DNA from 4 places in the Streptomyces sp. NPDC043876 genome. Region 1 is predicted to be linked to each of the others. Evidence: riboswitches for the same ligand, from Rfam matches in the RefSeq annotation. Region 1 holds a riboswitch; each other region holds the start of a gene.
The links. A riboswitch is a leader RNA that binds a small molecule or an ion and turns the genes downstream of it on or off. The one in region 1 is predicted to bind cyclic di-AMP.

Region 1 (4,688 bases):
GCCTGCCGATCCACGGCACGAGGTGCTCCCGTGCCCACTGGATGTTGTCGCGGGTCACCTCGGCCGAGCCGCGCGGCTGCTGCGGGGGCCACGGCTGGTCCGGGTCCGCGGGCACCTCCAGGCCGAGCACCTGCGCGGCGCGCAGCGCGACCCGGGTGTGCCCCTCGGGCGAGAGGTGCAGCCGGTCGTGGTCCCAAGCCCGCCTGTCCTGTACGGACTTCAGCGACCAGAGGTCGAGCACCGGGCATCCGTACCGGTCGGCGATGGACCGGACGTGCGCCGAGTACGTCGCCACCTTGCCCCGGATGTGCCTGAGCACCGGCACCCCGCGGGTGTCGAAACCGGTGGTGATCATCACCATGCCGACGGACCCGACGAGGTCGGCGAGGGCCGCCTCGAACCGCTCCGCCACGTCGTCGGGGTCGCTCCCCGGCCGGATGATGTCATTGCCCCCGGCGCAGAAGCTGACCAGGTCGGGCGCCAGTTCCTTGGCCCGCGGTACCTGGTCGGCCACGATCTGGTCCAGGAGCTTCCCCCGCACGGCGAGGTTGGCGTACCGGAAGTCGTGCTCCTCGCGCTGGTCCGCGAGGAGCACGGCGAGCCGGTCGGCCCAGCCCACGCACAGGCCCCCCGGCCCCGGGTCGCCCACACCCTCGGTGAAACTGTCCCCGATCGCCGCGTACGAGCCGATGCCCGGCAGTGCCGTCTTGATTTCCGTCGTCCGTGCCGTCGTCTTCGTCGTCATCGCTGTCGTCGCTGCCACGAGAGCCCATACTCCACCCCGGGCGGTGACCTACGCGACCGTAGCCACCCCTTGACGGACCGTGATCTTTACCACCCGGCGGGTAAGGAATAAGTGAGGAGTCCGTCAGGTCTTTCAAGGGAGGCGGGGACACCGACGCGGCGGTGGCGTCAGACGTTCACGCCCTTCGAGCGCAGGTAGCCCAGCGGGTCGATGTCCGTGCCGTAGCCGGACCCGGTGCGGATCTCGAAGTGCAGGTGCGGGCCGGTGACGTTGCCGGTGGCACCGGAGAGGCCGATGCTCTGGCCCGCGGTCACGCTCTGGCCGACCGAGACCGAGAGCTGGGACAGGTGGCCGTACTGCGAGTAGCGGCCGTCCGCGTGCCGGATGACGACCTCGTTGCCGTACGCGCCGCCCCAGCCGGCGGAGACCACGGTGCCCGCGCCGACCGCGTGGACGGTGGTGCCGGTGCCCACGGCGAAGTCGACGCCGGTGTGGTAACCGCTGGACCACATGCTGCCGCTCGCCCGGTACTGGGTGGCGATGGAGGCGGAGACCGGGGCGACGAAGCCGGAGGCCGAGGCGGTACCGCTGCCCGAGCCCGTGCCGGCGGAGGTGCCGCCCCGAGCACTCGTTCCCTCCTGCGACGCACCCTCGTCGGCCGTGGCGGCCGGGGCCTCCGCGGCGGCGGCGCCCTCGTCCTGGCCCGCGTCCTCGTCCGCGTCCGCAGCGTCGTCCGCCACCGGCGCGGGTTCCTCGGCGCTCTGCGCGGCGGGCGCCGGAGCCTGTCCGCCCGGTCCGCCGAGCGCGAGCTTCAGCCCCGGGTGGATCAGCGAGGGGTCGGAGCCGACGGCCTCGCGGTTGTCCGCGTAGAGGCGCTGCCAACCACCGCTCAGGTGCCGCTCCGCGGCGATCTCCGAGAGGCAGTCGCCGGACACCACGGTGTACACCGAGGAGGCCTCGGGCGCGGCGGCCGCGGCCCGGAGCGCCGCCGGAGCCTGGGCCGGGAGGGCCTGGGCCGGCAGCGCGGCGGTGGCGGGAGCCGTGGCCTGCGGGGCGGCCTGCGCGCCGGCGGCGCCCAGCAGCGGCAGCGCGAGCGCCGCGCTTCCGGTGCCCGCGACGACGAGACCGCGGGTGAATGCGGCGGACTTCGGACGGCGGTGCTTTCCCTTTGCGGGCATGGTGAATTCCTCTCCGTCGCCTGCGAGGTGAGCTGTCGGGTTCGGACTGGAGATGTCCGGCCGTAGATCTACGGCTTCACCCCGAGCCGTCCGGAGGAGATCCATTCGAGAACATCGAGAAGATCGGATTCGGAAACGGCGGCTTACCTGGTTCCCCCGCTCCTGCCGGGCGCGTGGATCGTCGGGTGCGGTGCCGGACGGTGGCAGGATTAGGCGGTCCATCCGGGTGGAGGTGAAGGTATTGGCTCCGGTCCCGTGGAACAAGCCGCGAATTCCCTTGGGTAATGGCGCGGGTGAGGGGCCGCCGGAATTCCGGTCACCCTCCGTGGAATCCGCTGCGGCAACACCCTTGCGCACAAGGCAATTCGGCTTTAGCGATCACACACTCACGGTCACCGTATGATCCTGCTCACGGGGACGGGCCCGATCTCCCCGCCCCTTATGGCAAGTTGCGTTCAACCAGCGCAATTCGGACATGCCGCGACGATACGGAGGAGTCTTCGTGACCCAGCAGATACCCCAGGCCCCGTCCACGGAGCCGGAACTGACCGGAGTGCGCAACTTCCGTGACGTGGGCGGCCTCCCGGCCACCGACGGACGGAGGGTCAGATCGGGACAGGTCTACCGAAGCGGACATCTGGCGCATGCCACCGAAACCGACACGGAATTCCTCGCGTCGCTGGGTCTCCACACCGTCTTCGACTTCCGCAACGCCGCCGACCACGCCCTGGAGGGCCCGGACGTCGAGCTGCCGGGCGTGCGCAACGTCAACCTCCCGCTCTCCGACCCGGCGGACGGCACGGAGTTCTGGCGGATGGTCCGCGACGGCGATCTCGGCCAGCTGCGGGAGGCCCTCGGCGACGGCAAGGCCGCCCGGCGGATGGCCGCCTCCTACCGCGAGATCGTGACGACCCGCACCGCCGAGCACCGCCGGGTCGTGCAGGCGCTCGCCCGGAACGAGGTGCCGGTCCTGATGCACTGCGCGGCCGGCAAGGACCGGGCCGGGCTCTCGATCGCCGTCACCCTGCTCGCGCTCGACGTGGAGCGCGAGGCGATCGTGGCCGACTACCTGGAGTCGAACGCTCCGCACCGCCGCTACAAGGTGCGCCGCAGCGGCGGGACCCCCGAGGCCCGCTCCCCCGAGGTGATGGAGCTGCTCGCCCCGCTCTTCGACGCGCGCGCCGAGTACCTGCACGCGGCCTTCGAAACCCTGGAGGAGATCTGGGGCAGCACCGACCGCTACCTCGCCGAGGGCCTCGGCCTCGCGCCCGAGACCCTCGACGAGCTGCGCGACCGCCTCCTGGAGTGACGGCGCCGGCCGGTCCGCCGGGCGGCCGACCGGCGGACCACCCGGCGGGTCAGCGGTTCGCGACGGCCTGCTTGACCAGCGTCCTGCCGAAGTCCCACATCAGCCCGCCCCCGCCGTGGGCGTCGTCCATGACCTCCCGGAAGGCGCCCACGAAGCGGTCCACGTCCGCCTCGTCCACGATCAGCGGCGGAATCAGCTTGATCACTTCCAGGTGGTCACCGGAGACCTGGGTCAGGATCCGGTGCTTCTGGAGCAGCGGTACGACGACCATCTGCGCGAAGAGCCCCTTGCGCGCGGCCTGGAGCATGGTCCACCGGCTGCGCAGGCCCAGCGAGGACGGGCGGCCGAACTCGATGCCGATCATCAGCCCCCGGCCGCGCACCTCGTGCAGCAGTTCGTACTCGTCCACCATCGCCGCGAGCCGGCCGCGCAGCAGATCGCCCATGGCACGGGCGTTGGCCACGACCGACTCGTTCTCCATGACGGACAGCACCGCGAGCCCGGCGGCCATGGCCTGGGCGTTGGAGCCGAAGCTGGCCGAGTGCACGAGGACCCGGTCCATGGACGAGTACACCTTCTTGAAGATCCAGTCCTTGCCCAGGGTCGCGCCGACGGGCACGTAGCCGCCCGACAGGGCCTTGGCGACGCACACCAGGTCGGGTTCCACCCCGGCCTCGTGCTGGTAGGCGTAGAACTCCCCGGTCCGGCCGAAGCCGGTCTGCACCTCGTCCGCGATCAGCAGGGCCTTGTGCCGGTGCAGCAGCTCCTGCGCGGCGCGCAGGAAACCGGGCGGGGCCGCCAGCACCCCCTTGCCCTGGATCGGCTCCACGACGAAGGCGGCCACGTCGCCGCGCTTCAGCTCGCGCTCCAGGGCCCCCAGGTCCCCGAGGGCGATCCGGGTGTCGGGCAGCAGGGGCGCGAACCCGTCCCGGAAGCCCGCCTCCCCGTTCACCGACAGGGAGCCGGTGGTGAGCCCGTGGAAGGCGTGGTCGCAGTAGAGGACCCTGGGGCGGCCCGTGGCGAAGCGGGCGAACTTCAGCGCGGTCTCCACGGCCTCGGTGCCGCTGTTGCCGAAGAAGACCCGGTCCAGGTGGGGACTGTGGGACAGCAGCTTCTCCGCCAGCAGCCCGGGCAGCGGCTGGCAGTCGAAGCGGGTGAGGTCGGCGAGCTGCGCGTCGAGCACGTCGTGCAGGGCCCGCCGGACGACGGGGTGGTGGCGGCCGAGCCCCATCACCCCGAAGCCCGCGAGCATGTCGAGGTAGTCGTTGCCCTCGGCGTCCCAGAAGTGGGCGCCCTCGGCCCGCTCGTAGACCTTGTCGAAGCCGATGGTGTGCAGCATGCGGGGCAGCTGGTGGTTGAGGTGGCGGGCGTGCAGCTCGTAGCGCTCGCCGCCCCGCTCGGCCAGCAGGGAGCCGAGGTCGAACTCCTTGCCCGGGCCCGGGCCGCCGTCGGCGCC
Region 2 (4,688 bases), on a different contig from region 1:
GCGAAGCTGGTCGCCGAGGGTCTCGAAGAGCTTCCCGAGACCGTCTGACCCCGCCTGACCCCCGGGTCCGGCCCACGCGCCACCCACGGCGGAGCCGTGGCCCCCTCACCCGGGGCCACGGCTCCGCCGCATTTCCCGGCAACGCCCGAAGCCGCGTAACAGCCCCGGACCTTTTCGTTTATTCGGAACGCACCCACGCGGCCGGAAAAACAATTCCCGCCCGGTAAATCAATCCTTTGTATCGGGACCGTGTTAAAGCCCGCCGCTCGCCATGTTTACGGCAGGTTGCGAAGTCCTCACGCGCAGCCGGTGCGCTCCGGCCGCGCGGTCGGCGTGGGCCGCGGTCAGCGCCCGCGCCCGCTCCGCGTCACCGCGCGCCACCGCGTCCACGATCGCGCCGTGCTCCGCCCAGGACTCCACGGGCCGCACCGGAGCGTCCACGGCGTACATCCAGGCGACCTTGTGGCGCATCTGCGTGAGCAGCGCGATCAGGCCGGGGCTGTCCGAGGCCTGCACGAGCGTCTCGTGGAACCAGCCGCCCAGGGACCGCAGATCCTCCCCCTGCCCCCTCCTGGCCCGCTCCTGGCCCAGCCGGACCAGCCCCCGCAGCACCTTCAGGTGCGCCTCGCTGCGCCGACGGGCGGCCCGGGCCGCCGCGAGGGGCTCCAGCAGCATCCGGACCTCCAGGAGGTCGGCCGCCTCCTGCTCGGTCGGCTCGGCGACGCAGGCGCCCGCGTGCCGGCGGGTGGTGACGAAGCCCTCGGACTCCAGGGTGCGCAGTGCCTCCCGGACGGGGACGCGGGAGACTCCGTAGCGCCGGGCGAGCAGCTCCTCGGTGAGGCGGGAGCCCGGGCCGAAGACCCCGGAGACGATGTCGTCGCGGATCGCCGTACAAACCGCGTGCGCGGGAATTCGCAAGACCGGACCTCCGCTGAATACCGTTGCCGCCGAATCCATTACCGCGACTCTATGGCAACGCGCGCTCTTTTCCGAGGACGGTTTTCGGAAAGGGGCACAAAGGCGCGCACGACACGAAGGCCCCGGCTCGATGAGCCGGGGCCTTCGGTCAGCGCGTGCGCGGGCGGGTCAGATCTCGACGCCCTTGGACCGCAGGTAGGCCAGCGGGTTGATGTCCGAGCCGTAGGACGGGCCGGTACGGGCCTCGAAGTGCAGGTGCGCGCCGAAGCTGTTGCCGGTGTTGCCCGACAGCCCGATCTGCTGGCCCGCGGTGACCTGCTCGCCGGCGGAGACGCTCAGCCGCGAGAGGTGGCCGTACTGGGTGTACGTACCGTCGTTGTGCTTGATGACGATGTTGTTGCCGTACGCACCGCCGTCGCCGGCCTCGACGACGACGCCCGCGCCCACGGCGTGGACGACGGTGCCCTCGGCGGCGTGGAAGTCGACGCCGGTGTGGCTGCCGGAGGACCAGGCGCTGCCGCCCGCGCCGTACTGGGTGCTGACGTAGGAGCCGGTGACCGGCAGCACGAAGGCGTTGAGGCGCTTGCGCTCCTCTTCGCGGTCCGCGCGCTCCTTGGCCTCGCGCTCGGCCTTGGCCTTCGCCTCGGCCATGCGGCGGGCCTCGGCGGCCTTCGTCTTCGCCTCGGCCTCGGCCTGCGCCTTGAGGGCGGCGGCGTCGGCGGCGTTGCGCTGCGCGTCGGCCTGGGCCTCCAGGTCGCCGGCGAGGGTGTCCGCGACGACGACGGCGTTCATGCCGTCACCCTGGGGGGCGGTGGTGTGGTGGTTGTCCGCGGCGAAGGCCGGGGCTGCGAGGCTGGCCGCGACGCCGGTGGCGGCGAGGGCGGCTATGCCGGCGACACCTGCGGTCTTCCGGCTCAGACGGCTGGAACCACGGTGCTTGCCGGAAGAGGCACGACTGCTGCCGAACGCCATGAAGGGGCTGATCCTTTCCTTCCCTCTCGCCTACCGGGTTAGCTGACGGGTTCGGAGCAGGAAGGTCTCCTACGGGCCCCCTCTTGCGAGATGGCCCGATTCACCCCAGGGACTGTGGGTCCCCGGCTCCCCAGGCTCGCGCCTGACGGGGACTCGGCGATCGCTGCCCGGTGCCGCGAGTGCGGCGTTCACAACTGACGGACAGCACGCCCGACGCTAGGCGGATCTTCGGGTAATCACCAAACACACGCGCCCCATTGTTAGCTACGTCACGTGACATAGAAGCAACCTCTCCGCCAAACGGACAAAAGGGGTTCCGGTGGCCAAGTCACCGAAACCCCTTCCGCGCCCGCTCAGTTCATGGGCGGTTCACCGTCAGTTCGCGACGACGCGCACGTCACCGATTCCGAGCGCGCGCACCGGCGCCTCGATCTGCGCGGCGTCACCGACGAGCACCGTCACGAGCCGGTCCACCGGGAAGGCGTTGACGACGGCGGAGGTGGCCTCCACCGTGCCCGTCTCGGCCAGCCGCGCGTACAACCGCGCCTGGTAGTCGTCCGGCAGGCCCTGCTCGACCTGGTCGGCCAGGGTCCCCGCGACGGACGCGGCCGTCTCGAACTTCAACGGGGCCACGCCCACCAGGTTCTGCACCGCCACGTCCCGCTCCGCGTCGGTCAGACCGCCCTCCGCGAGGGTGCGCAGCACCTTCCAGAGGTCCTCCAGCGCCGGGCCCGTGTTGGGGGTGTCCACCGAACCGCTGATGGCGAGCATCGACGCGCCGGTGCCGTCGGCGGTGGAGCGCAGCACCTGCCCGAAGGCGCGCACGCCGTAGGTGTAGCCCTTCTCCTCGCGCAGCACCTTGTCCAGGCGGGAGGTGAGGGTGCCGCCCAGGCAGTACGTGCCGAGCACCTGGGGCGCCCAGACGCGGTCGTGCCGGTCCGCGCCGATCCGCCCGATGAGCAGCTGGGTCTGCACCGCGCCCGGCCGGTCCACGATGACGACGCGGCCCGTGTCGTCCGCGGTGATCGGCGGTACGGGGAGCGGCTCGGCCGTGCCGCCCGTCCAGGTGCCCAGGGTGTCCGCGAGGACGGCGTCCAGATCGATGCCGGTCAGGTCGCCGACCACCACCGCGGTGGAGGTGGCGGGGCGCACGTGGGCCTCGTAGAAGGCACGTACGGCCGCGGCGTCGATCCGGGCCACCGTCTCCTCGGTGCCCTGGCGCGGGCGGGACATCCGCAGCGTGGCCGGGAACAGCTCCTGGGAGAGCTGCTTGGCGGCCCGGCGCTGCGGGTTGGCCAGCTCGTGCGGGATCTCGTCGAGCCGGTTGCGCACCAGCCGGTCCACCTCGCTGTCGGCGAAGGCGGGGGCGCGCAGGGCCTCGGCGAGCAGGCCCAGGGCCTTGGCGAGCCGGGAGGCCGGGACCTCCAGGGAGACCCGGATGCCGGGGTGGTCGGCGTGCGCGTCGAGGGTGGCGCCGCAGCGCTCCAGCTCGGCCGCGAACTCCTCCGCGGAGTGCTTGTCGGTGCCCTCGGACAGGGCGCGGGCCATGATCGTGGCCACGCCGTCCAGCCCGGCCGGTTCGGCGTCCAGCGGGGCGGCGAGGTTGATCTCGACGGCCACCACCTGCTGTCCGGGCCGGTGGCAGCGCAGCACGGTCAGGCCGGTGTCCAGCGCACCGCGCTCGGGGGCCGGGAACGCCCACGGCCGGGCCTCGCCGGGCTGCGGCCGGGGGTGGAAGGTCATCGTGACGGCTGCGGTGTCGCTCACTGCTCCGTCCCTTCGGTCTCGTCGTTCTCGGCGGCTTCCTCGGCGTCGTCGGCCGCGAGCGGCTCGTAGACGAGCACGGCGCGGTTGTCCGGGCGCAGCCGGGACGCGGCCACGGCCTGGACCTCTTCGGCGGTGATGTCCAGGACCCGGCCGACGGCGGTGAGCGCCAGCTGCGGGTCGCCGAAGAGCACCGCGAAGCGGCACAGTTCGTCGGCGCGGCCGGCCACCGTGCTCAGCCGGTCCAGCCATTCGCGCTCCAGCTGGGCCTGCGCGCGCTCCATCTCCTCGGCGGTCGGGCCCTCGGCGGCGAACCGCGCGAGTTCCTCGTCGACGGCGGCCTCGATGTCGGGCACCTCGACCCCGCCGGAGGTCTTGACGTCCAGCCACCCCAGCGAGGGGGCGCCGGCCAGGCGCAGCATGCCGAATCCGGCCGCCACGGCGCTCTGGTCGCGGCGGACCAGGCGGTTGTGGAGCCGGGAGGACTCGCCGCCGCCCAGGATGGTCAGGGCCACGTCGGCGGCGTCGCAGTCGCGGGTGCCGTCGTGCGGTAGCCGGTAGGCGGCCATCAGGGCGCGGGCCGGGACCTGCTCGACGATCTCCTCGCGGAGCTGGCCGCCCATGGTGTCGGGCAGCGAGCCGTCGCGCGGCGGCTGCTTGCCGTCGTGCGCGGGGATGGTGCCGAAGTACTTCTCGATCCAGGCGAGCGTCTGCTCGGGGTCGATGTCGCCGACGACCGACAGGACGGCGTTGTTCGGCGCGTAGTACGTGCGGAAGAAGGTCCGCGCGTCCTCCAGCGAGGCCGCGTCCAGGTCGGCCATCGAGCCGATCGGGGTGTGGTGGTACGGGTGGCCCTCGGGGTAGGCGAGCGCGGTCAGCCGCTCGAACGCCGTGCCGTAGGGGACGTTGTCGTAGCGCTGGCGGCGCTCGTTCTTGACGACGTCGCGCTGGTTCTCCATGGACTCGTCGTCCAGGGCGGCCAGCAGCGAGCCCATCCGGTCCGCCTCCAGCCACAGCGCGAGTTCCAGCTGGTG
Region 3 (4,688 bases), on a different contig from region 1:
TACGGGACCGAGCGCGGGGACGTACGGAGGCTGCCTGGCCCCGCGGGGATGAACCCCGCGGAGGAGGGTCAGCCCTTGAAGCGCGGGAAGGCGGAGCGGCCCGCGTACACCGCGGCGTCGTCGAGGATCTCCTCGATGCGCAGCAGCTGGTTGTACTTGGCGACGCGGTCCGAGCGGGCCGGGGCGCCGCTCTTGATCTGACCGCAGTTCACCGCGACGGCGAGGTCGGCGATGGTGACGTCCTCGGTCTCGCCGGAGCGGTGCGACATCATGCACTTGAAGCCGTTGCGCTGGGCCATCTCGACGGCGTCCAGGGCCTCGGTCAGCGAACCGATCTGGTTCACCTTGACGAGCAGGGCGTTCGCCGAGCCCTCTTCGATGCCGCGGGCGAGGCGCTCCGGGTTGGTGACGAAGAGGTCGTCGCCGACGATCTGGACCTTGGAGCCCAGGCGGTCGGTGAGGATCTTCCAGCCGGCCCAGTCGTCCTCGAACAGCGGGTCTTCGAGGGAGACCAGCGGGTACGCGGCGCAGAGCTCCTCGTAGTACTCGGTCATCTCGGCGGCCGAGCGGGACTGGCCCTCGTACTCGTACTTGCCGTCCTTGTAGAACTCGGACGCGGCGGCGTCGAGCGCCAGCGCGATGTCCTTGCCCGGGACGTAGCCGGCCAGCTTGATGGCCTCGACGATGAGGTCGAGCGCGGCGCGGTTGGACTCCAGGTTCGGGGCGAAGCCGCCCTCGTCGCCCAGGCCGGTGGAGAGGCCCTTGCTGTGCAGGACCTTCTTGAGGGTGTGGTAGACCTCGGAACCCCAGCGCAGCGCCTCGGAGAAGGACTCCGCGCCGATCGGAGCGATCATGAACTCCTGGATGTCCACGTTGGAGTCGGCGTGCGACCCGCCGTTCAGGATGTTCATCATCGGAACGGGCAGCAGGTGCGCGTTCGGGCCACCGAGGTAGCGGAAGAGCGGCAGGTCCGAGGCCTCGGACGCGGCGTGCGCGACGGCCAGGGAGACACCGAGGATCGCGTTGGCGCCCAGCGAGCCCTTGTTGTCGGTGGCGTCCAGGTCGCACATGGCCTGGTCGATCAGGCGCTGCTCGGTGGCGTCGTAGCCGACGAGCTCCGGGCCGATCTGCTCGATGACGGCGAGGACGGCCTTCTCGACGCCCTTGCCGAGGTAGCGGTTGGCGTCACCGTCCCGCAGCTCGACGGCCTCGAAGGCACCGGTGGAGGCGCCGGACGGAACAGCAGCACGGCCGGTGCTGCCGTCGTCGAGGCCAACCTCGACCTCGACCGTGGGGTTGCCTCGGGAGTCCAGGATTTCCCGGGCTACGACGACGTCGATGGACGGCACGAGCATCTCCTTATGGGATGTGGCGCTGGGTGTGCGGTGGCGTGTCGGGCCGTGGGACGGCCCTGCCGCTTAGAGCCTAACCGGATCGGGGCGGTCGGCCCGCCGAGCAACCGCTCCCTGGGACGAAAAAGGGTGGGAATACCCCTCTTACAGGACATAGAGCAAGGCTGAAGGCGGGATTCCGCCCGCGGAAACACGACAGCCCGGCGCGTGAGGGGATACGCGCCGGGCGGTGGTGGTCATGCGTGGAGCGTTACCGCGGGGTTCAGCTGAGCTTCAGCTTCTGACCCGGGAAGATCAGGTCGGCGTCCTGCACGATGTCCTTGTTCAGCTCGAACACGTGCTGCCAGCCGCCCTTGACGGCGTTCGCCTGGGCGATGGTGCCGAGGGTGTCGCCGGCCTTGACCTCGTAGGAGCCGTTGCCCGTCTTGGGGGCCTCGGCGGCCGGGGTCTTCTTGACGGGGGCCGGGGTCTCGGCGCGCTCGGAGCGGGTGACCGGCGCCTCGGCGCGCTTGGTCTCCTGCTTCGGCTGGGCCTTCTTCTCGGCCTTCTTCTCGGGCTTGGCCTGCTTGGGGGCCTCGGCCGCGCCGCCGTTGTAGGCCGCGTTCGACAGGCCCACGCCGCAGGACGGCCACGCGCCCTTGCCCTGGCCCTTGAGGACCTTCTCGGCGATGGCTATCTGCTGCGACTTGGTGGCCTGGTTGGCCTGCGGGGCGTAGGCCTTGCCGCCGTACGCCGCCCAGGTGGAGGACGAGAACTGCACGCCGCCGTAGTAGCCGTTGCCCGTGTTGATGGACCAGTTGCCGCCGGACTCGCACGCGGCGACGGCGTCCCACTGGGAGGTGGTCGCGGCGCTCGCGGCGCCCGCGGTCATCAGCGGGGCCGCCACGGCGACACCGGCGACACCGACGAGGGTGACGACACGGGTGGCCTTGGAGGCGCGACGGTGCTTGCCCTTGCCGGAAAGCAGCATGGTTTTCTCCTCACCGACGCCTGCGAAGTGAGCTGTCGGGTTCGGGCGGATGAGTTGCCCGGTCGCGCACCGTGGTGCGCGGCTTAACCCCAAGCCGGTTCCGTGACCGTCTCTCAACGGCCGGTTCCGGCACTTACCTTGGTTCCCCCGCTCCTGCCTTCGGCGCTTGCGCGACGACTGTTCCCTCCGTCCGCCGGCAGGATTCGGCGATGCGGTCGAAGGAGCCCGCGGTGGCGAGCGATTCAGAAGGTAGACAGGTCTCTCCCCGATGTTCAACGAGGGACATCGGGGAGAAACGGGCCCTACTTGCGCTCCCGGGACGGGTGTTTACGCAGGTGAGAGCCGGGTTTGCGGCAGTCTCCGACCAGGACACGCCAGTTGGACCGAAGAGATGCATGTCTCACTTGCACGAAGGGGACATACAAGGCGATCTTCGCGCCCGAAGTGCCCCTATTTCTGGCTTAGATCGAGATTCTGCCCCGGGGTGATGAGGTCGGCGTCATGCCCGATGACCTGCTGATTTGCCTCGTAAAGGGCATTCCAGCCACCCTCGACCCCCTGGGCGGTCGCGATCGCCGTCAGGTTGTCCCCGGCCTTGACGGTGTACGACGGATCCGACAGGGCGTCAGGGGCCGCGGGCGTCTCCGCGGCGGGCGTTCCGCGGTGCTTTCCACCGGTTGCCGACGTTTCGCCCTGCGGCGTGGCCGCGGAGCCGGGCGTGGCGGCCGGGCCCGTCGGGGCCGCCGGAGTCGCGGGGTTCGACGGGGAGGCCGTCGGACCGCCCGGGAGCGCGGAGCCGCCGGGTACGGGCGCCACGGGCGTTCCCGTGGGCCCGGTCGGGGTGGCGGGGCCACCGGTCTCGGGCGCCGGGGGCGGCATGACGGGCAGTCCGGAGGTCAGCGGGGTCTCGGGGACCGCCGGCAGCGCGCCGGGCGAGGCGTTGGCCCCGGACGGGGCGGTGGCTCCGGGGATGTGCCCGGTGGAGGCCGGCGTCGAGGCGGGCGCGGGCGCTCCGGCGAGCGGACCCGCACCGGAGGCCGGGGTTCCTTCGGGGCGCAGCGGGCTCGGCGCGACGGAACCGGAACCTGCGCGGCCCGGGTCGACGGTGGGCGCGGGGCCGCCCCGGGTGAGCCCGGAGGACTCCCCGCACAGCGGCCAGGCCTGCGGTCCCTGCGAGGCGAGGACCCGCTCGGCGATGGCTATCTGCTGCGAGCGGCTGGCGAGGTCGGGCCGCGCGGCGAACTCCAGCCCGCCCGCGCTCTTCCACTGTTCCAGCGTGAACTGGAGTCCGCCGTACGACCCGCTGCCGAAATCGGCGCTCCAGGTTCCGCCGCTCTCGCACTCGGCCACCCTGTCCCAGGTGGTGGTCTCGGCCGCGTTCGCGCCGGAGGCGGCGAACAGCGGCAGAGCGAGTGCGGAGCCGGCGACTCCGGCGGTGACGACGAGGGCGGGGACCTGACGGGGGCGTCTGTGGCGGCCGTTCCCGGAACGCATGAGGGTGGACCTTTCGCGTGGCGGCGGGGGCGACGCGAACCTAGCCGGGTTCGAACGCTTGTCACAAGTCGATGATGCGCAGATCACGTCGAGGTCACAGAGTTGACTGTTAGTCAGCCACGGGCCCCGGCACCGCCCCTTCCGCATCCGCAACGTTTGGGGTTGTGAAGCGGACCGGAAGCGTGCGCAGGCCACGCATGATCAGTCCGCCCCGCCACCGCAGCTCCTCGGGAGGAATGGCCAGTTCCAGATCGGGCAGACGCGTCAGCAAACTCGCGAGCGCCGTCTGACCCTCCAGTCGGGCCAGCGGAGCGCCCAGGCAGTAGTGGATGCCGTGCCCGTATCCGAGGTGCTGGTTGTCGCTCCGCGCGAGGTCCAGAGCGTCCGGCGCGTCGAAGCGCGCCGGGTCCCGGTCGGCCGCCGCGAGGACGACGAGCACCGGATCGCCCGCCGGGACGTCCTGGCCGCCGATGGTCAGCGGCTCGGTCGCGTAGCGCCAGGTCGCCAGCTCCACGGGACCGTCGTACCGGAGCAGTTCCTCGATCCCGGTCGCCAGCAGCTCCGTCGCACCGGCCGCCAGCGACTCCTGGAGGAGCGCGCGCTGGCGGGGGTTGCGGAGCAGCGCGCAGGTGCCGTTGCCGATCAGGTTGATGGTGGTCTCGAAACCCGCGAAGAGGAGCACGAAGCACATGGCGGTGGCCTCGGCCTCCGTCAGGTGGTCGCCGTGGTCGCTCGCCCGGATCAGGTCCGAGATGAGGTCGTCGCCGAGGTCGTCGCGCTTGCGGTGGATCAGCTCGCCGAGGTACGCGCGGATCTTCTTGACGGAGCGGGCGACCCCGCCGCGCGGACCGCCGCCGTGCCGGATCATCATC
Region 4 (4,688 bases), on a different contig from region 1:
CGCCGGACCGCCCGCAGCGCGGCCTGAACCTCGACATAGCCCGCAAGAACTTCACCGCGCCGTGGATCGAGGACCGGCTGCGCGAGATGGCCGACCTCAAGCTCAACCAGCTGGGCCTGCACTTCTCCGACGACCAGGCCTTCCGCATCGCTTCCGTCAGCCACCCCGAGATCGTCTCCGACCCGCACCTCAGCCAGGCCGAGGTGCGCGCCATCGTGGCCCTCGCCCGGAGCCTGCACATCGAGGTCGTCCCCGAGATCGACTCGCCCGGACACCTGGGCGCCGTCCTGCGCGCCCACCCCGCCCTCCAGCTGCGCGACGCGGCCGGGCGGGCCGTCAAGGGCGCCGTGGACATCTCCGACCCGGCGTCCGCGCGGCTCGTCGACGAGCTGCTGCGCGAATACCTGCCGCTCTTCCCCGGCGCGCGCTGGCACGTCGGCGCCGACGAGTACCAGGCGCTGGTCGTCAAGGACCCGCAGGCCTCCTTCCCGCAGCTCGCGGCGGCCGCCCGGAAGCGGTACGGCGCCGGGGCGCGCGTCTTCGACCTGGCCACCGGCTGGCTGAACGACCGCGCGTCCGTGGTCCGGGCCGCCGGCCGGCAGCCCAAGGCGTGGAACGACGGCTTCTTCACCGGGGGCGCGGCCACCGCCGCGCGGGACATCGAGGTGGAGTACTGGACGGGCAAGGAGATCGGCGCCCGCCCGCCCCTGGAGTACCTGCGCGAGGGCCGGCCCGTGGTCAACCTCAACGACGAGTACCTGTACTACGTCCTCGGCGAGCCCAACGACTTCACCTACCCGACCGGCCGGCGGATCTACGAACAGTGGACCCCGCTCGTGCTGCGCGGCACCGAGGCCGTGCCCGCCCGCTACGCCGACCGGATCCTGGGCGCCCGGCTCGCCGTCTGGTGCGACCTGGCCGGATCGCAGACCCAGGCGCAGGTCGCCGCCGGGATCCGGCTGCCGCTGGCCGCCCTCGCCCAAAAGGTCTGGGACCCGCGGCCGCCCGGGCCGACGTGGAGTCAGTTCACCGCGCTGGCCGACCGCCTGAGGTGAGGCGGGATCCCGGGACCGGCCCGCGCGGCGTGCTCCGCCCGGGGTCCGCTCAGTAGGCGCCGTTGACGTTGTCGATCGAACCGTAGCGGGCGGCCGCGTAGTTGCAGGCGGCGGTGATGTTCGCGACCGGGTCGTAGGAGTCGGACGACGTGCCGGGCACGTGGTAGGCCCTGAAGGTGGGGTCGATGACCTGGAGGAGGCCCTTCGAGGGAATGCCCGCGGCCGCGTTGGAGTCCCAGTTGTTGATGGCGAGCGGGTTGCCCGAGGACTCGCGCAGCACGTTGCGGTGAATTCCGTCGTAGGTTCCGGGAATTCCGTGCTGGGCCATGATCTCCAGCGACTGGCGAATCCACCCGTCGAGGTTGTTGGCGTACAGAGTGGTGGGCCGTGCGGAACGGTCGGCGCGGGCGGGCGTGGCCGTGGTATTCCGATGGGCGGCCAGGGCCGTGGCGGTGGCCTTGGCCGATCCCGAACTCGCCTTTGCGGCCCCGCCGATCGTCAGCTTGGTTCCCGGGCGGATGACGGACGGGTCGCTGCCGATCACCGAGCGGTTGTCCGCGTACAGCTTCTTCCAGCCGCCGCTCACGGAATGCGTTTGCGCGATCTTGGAAAGGGTGTCGCCGGGCACCACGGAATAGACCGTGGGGGCGGCGGCCTTCGTCGCGGCCGTGGAAGCGGTGGGCGCCTTGGCGGCCGCGGCCGGCTGAGCGGCCTCCGCCCCGGAGGCGCTGATCAGCGGGAGGGCGAGGGCGAAACCGCCGGTGCCCGCGACGGCGACCAGACGGGCCACCCGGCTGTTCTTGGGACGGCGGTGCTTGCCCGATGCGGACATGGCGCATTCCTCTCCGTCGCCTGCGAGGTGAGCTGTCGGGTTCGGACGGGAGCTGTCCGGCCGCACCGCGGCACGCGTGTTCCGGACATGCCTCGGGCATGACGAAGACGTGCGTGCCGGTGGTGCGACTTCACCCCGAGCCGGTCCGGATTCATGATCCGGACCGGCGGCCTACCTGGTTCCCCCGCTCCTGCCGTACGTGAAGTGGGATGGGTTTCCGGGTGGCGGCAGGATTCGGCGTTCCACCTGGATTGCGGTGACCGTAAACGAAGAGGGAGGGCGGGAACAAGGGGCGAATTCCGCGTGGTGATCGTCTTATCGGTACCGGTCCGCGGAATGCGTCACACCCGTACGGGCCGTGGATCCCGAATTTCATTGCGGGGCCCGGAATTGAACCTTCCGGATCTTTTACGGGTGGCGGCGGTCCGGCCTGTTCCGCGTGACTCACATCACCGCCGGGGCGCCCGTTCCGCATTCAAGGGCAAATCACCCCTAGCTGCCTCTAAAGGTGTTTCTCGCACCTCCACCGGCCGCGCCTCCTCCGGCAGTTCCGCGCGCCCGGGGGGCGCCCCGGGCGTCTGCGGGACCCAGGCGTCCGGCGCCCGGGCGCCGTCGGCCGCCCGAAGTGTGCCGGTGGCCCCGCCGGGAGGCTCCCGCCGTGTACGTTCGCAGCACGGGACGGATCACAGGAGAGCGGGGTATGACGTGACGCATCGCGTACGAGGGGTCATCGCACGGAGCAAGGGCGCGCCGGTGGAGACGACAACGATCCTCGTGCCCGACCCGGGGCCGGGCGAGGCGCTCGTCCAGGTCCAGGCCTGCGGGGTCTGCCACACCGACCTGCACTACCGGGAGGGCGGCATCAACGACGCCTTCCCCTTCCTCCTCGGCCACGAGGCCGCCGGAGTGGTGGAGGCCGTCGGCCCCGATGTCACCGGCGTCGCCCCCGGCGACTTCGTGATCCTCAACTGGCGCGCCGTGTGCGGCCGCTGCCGCGCCTGCAAGCGCGGGCGCCCCTGGTACTGCTTCGACACCCACAACGCCACCCAGTCCATGACCCTGGAGGACGGCACTCCGCTCTCCCCGGCGCTGGGCATCGGAGCCTTCGCCGAGAAGACCCTGGTCGCCGCCGGCCAGTGCACCAAGGTGGACCCGGCGGCCTCGGCCGCCGCCGCCGGGCTGCTGGGCTGCGGGGTGATGGCGGGCCTCGGCGCGGCCCTCAACACCGGGAACGTCGGCCGCGGCGACTCGGTGGCCGTCATCGGCTGCGGCGGCGTGGGCAGCGCGGCCGTCGCCGGGGCCCGGCTCGCCGGCGCGGGCCGGATCATCGCGGTGGACCTGGACGACCGCAAGCTGGAACAGGCCAGGGGGCTGGGCGCCACCCACACCGTCAACGGCCGGACCGAGGACGTGGTCAAGGCGGTCCAGGCGCTGACCGGCGGCAACGGAGCGGACGTGGTCATCGACGCCGTCGGCCGCCCCGAGACCTACCGGCAGGCGTTCTACGCCCGCGACCTGGCCGGCACCGTGGTGCTGGTCGGCGTCCCCACCCCGGAGATGACCCTCGAACTCCCGCTGCTCGACGTCTTCGGCCGCGGCGGCGCCCTCAAGTCCTCCTGGTACGGGGACTGCCTGCCCGAGCGGGACTTCCCGCTGCTGATCGACCTCTACCTCCAGGGCCGCCTCGACCTCGACGCGTTCGTCTCCGAGACCATCGCGCTCGACGACGTGGAGGAAGCCTTCGCCCGCATGGAACGCGGCGAAGTCCTCCGCTCGGTCGTCCTCTTCTGACCACGAGCCCCGGGCCACCCCCCGTCCCGGGGCCGCCACATCAGCCCCGGCGACGGCGATATCAGCCCCGCCGGCGTTTGAGGCGCCGCCGGAGGCAGCACCGGGCCCGCACGACCCGCACCGGAACCCACCGCACCGGGCCCGCACGACCCGCACCGGAACCCACCGCACCGGAACCCACCACACCCGACCCTTGGATCGTCCGTGACCCACAGCCACAGCCAGAGCCGCAGCTACCGCCAGCCCGGCGTAGTCCTGACCGACCACCGCTTCACGGTCCCGCTGGACCACGACCGCCCGGACGGCGAGCGCATCGAGCTGTACGCCCGCGAGGCCGTGGCGACGGGCAAGGACCCGGCCACGCTGCCCTGGCTGCTCTACCTGGAGGGCGGCCCCGGCTTCGGCGCCCGCCGCTTCACCGGCCGCCAGGCCTGGCTGGACCGGGCCCTGACCGAGTTCCGCGTCCTCCTCCTGGACCAGCGCGGCACCGGCCGTTCCACCCCCGCGAACCGCCAGACCCTCCCGCTGCGCGGCGGCCCCGCCGAACAGGCCGACTACCTCGCCCACTTCCGCGCTGACGCGATCGTCCGCGACTGCGAAGCCATCCGCCCCGCCCTCACCGGCGGCGCGCCCTGGACCGTACTCGGCCAGAGCTTCGGCGGGTTCTGCGTCACCCACTACCTCGGCGCCGCGCCCGAGGGGCTCAGCGCCGCGCTGATCACCGGCGGCCTGCCGTCCCTCGACGCCACCGCCGACGAGGTCTACGCCGCGGCGCTCCCGCGCGTCGAGCGCAAGAACCTGGCGCACTACGCCCGTTACCCGATGGACGTCGAACGCGCCCGCGCCATCGCCGCCCACCTCGCCGAGCACCCCACCGAACTCCCCGGCGGCCACCCGCTCACCCCCGAGGCCTTCCAGTCCCTGGGGATCCTCCTCGGCGGCGGTGACGGCAGCCACCAGCTGCACTACCTCCTGGAGGACGCCTTCGTCCCCACCCCCGCAGGACCCGC

Region 2: linked by a shared signal. The riboswitch ahead of AC0693_RS20245 (M23 family metallopeptidase) and the one ahead of AC0693_RS30155 (M23 family metallopeptidase) in region 1 are both predicted to bind cyclic di-AMP.
Region 3: linked by a shared signal. The riboswitch ahead of AC0693_RS28335 (transglycosylase family protein) and the one ahead of AC0693_RS30155 (M23 family metallopeptidase) in region 1 are both predicted to bind cyclic di-AMP.
Region 4: linked by a shared signal. The riboswitch ahead of AC0693_RS09980 (LysM peptidoglycan-binding domain-containing protein) and the one ahead of AC0693_RS30155 (M23 family metallopeptidase) in region 1 are both predicted to bind cyclic di-AMP.

What each region holds. Positions count from the first base shown of each region.
Region 1 is NZ_JBWKDV010000011.1:143,531-148,218, forward strand. It holds gene AC0693_RS30150 (SGNH/GDSL hydrolase family protein) at 1-745, opposite strand, end outside; gene AC0693_RS30155 (M23 family metallopeptidase) at 913-1,923, opposite strand; cyclic di-AMP (ydaO/yuaA leader) riboswitch at 1,926-2,105, opposite strand; gene AC0693_RS30160 (tyrosine-protein phosphatase) at 2,426-3,232, shown strand; gene AC0693_RS30165 (aspartate aminotransferase family protein) at 3,282-4,688, opposite strand, start outside.
Region 2 is NZ_JBWKDV010000006.1:138,040-142,727, reverse strand. It holds gene AC0693_RS20255 (HPr family phosphocarrier protein) at 1-48, shown strand, start outside; gene AC0693_RS20250 (GntR family transcriptional regulator) at 253-918, opposite strand; gene AC0693_RS20245 (M23 family metallopeptidase) at 1,087-1,890, opposite strand; cyclic di-AMP (ydaO/yuaA leader) riboswitch at 1,903-2,059, opposite strand; gene AC0693_RS20240 (M16 family metallopeptidase) at 2,266-3,633, opposite strand; gene AC0693_RS20235 (M16 family metallopeptidase) at 3,654-4,688, opposite strand, start outside.
Region 3 is NZ_JBWKDV010000010.1:84,283-88,970, forward strand. It holds gene eno (phosphopyruvate hydratase) at 69-1,355, opposite strand; gene AC0693_RS28335 (transglycosylase family protein) at 1,615-2,322, opposite strand; cyclic di-AMP (ydaO/yuaA leader) riboswitch at 2,325-2,497, opposite strand; gene AC0693_RS28340 (LysM peptidoglycan-binding domain-containing protein) at 2,773-3,816, opposite strand; gene AC0693_RS28345 (cytochrome P450 family protein) at 3,926-4,688, opposite strand, start outside.
Region 4 is NZ_JBWKDV010000003.1:127,625-132,312, forward strand. It holds gene AC0693_RS09975 (beta-N-acetylhexosaminidase) at 1-1,055, shown strand, start outside; gene AC0693_RS09980 (LysM peptidoglycan-binding domain-containing protein) at 1,105-1,887, opposite strand; cyclic di-AMP (ydaO/yuaA leader) riboswitch at 1,892-2,137, opposite strand; gene AC0693_RS09985 (S-(hydroxymethyl)mycothiol dehydrogenase) at 2,593-3,678, shown strand; gene AC0693_RS09990 (alpha/beta fold hydrolase) at 3,883-4,688, shown strand, end outside.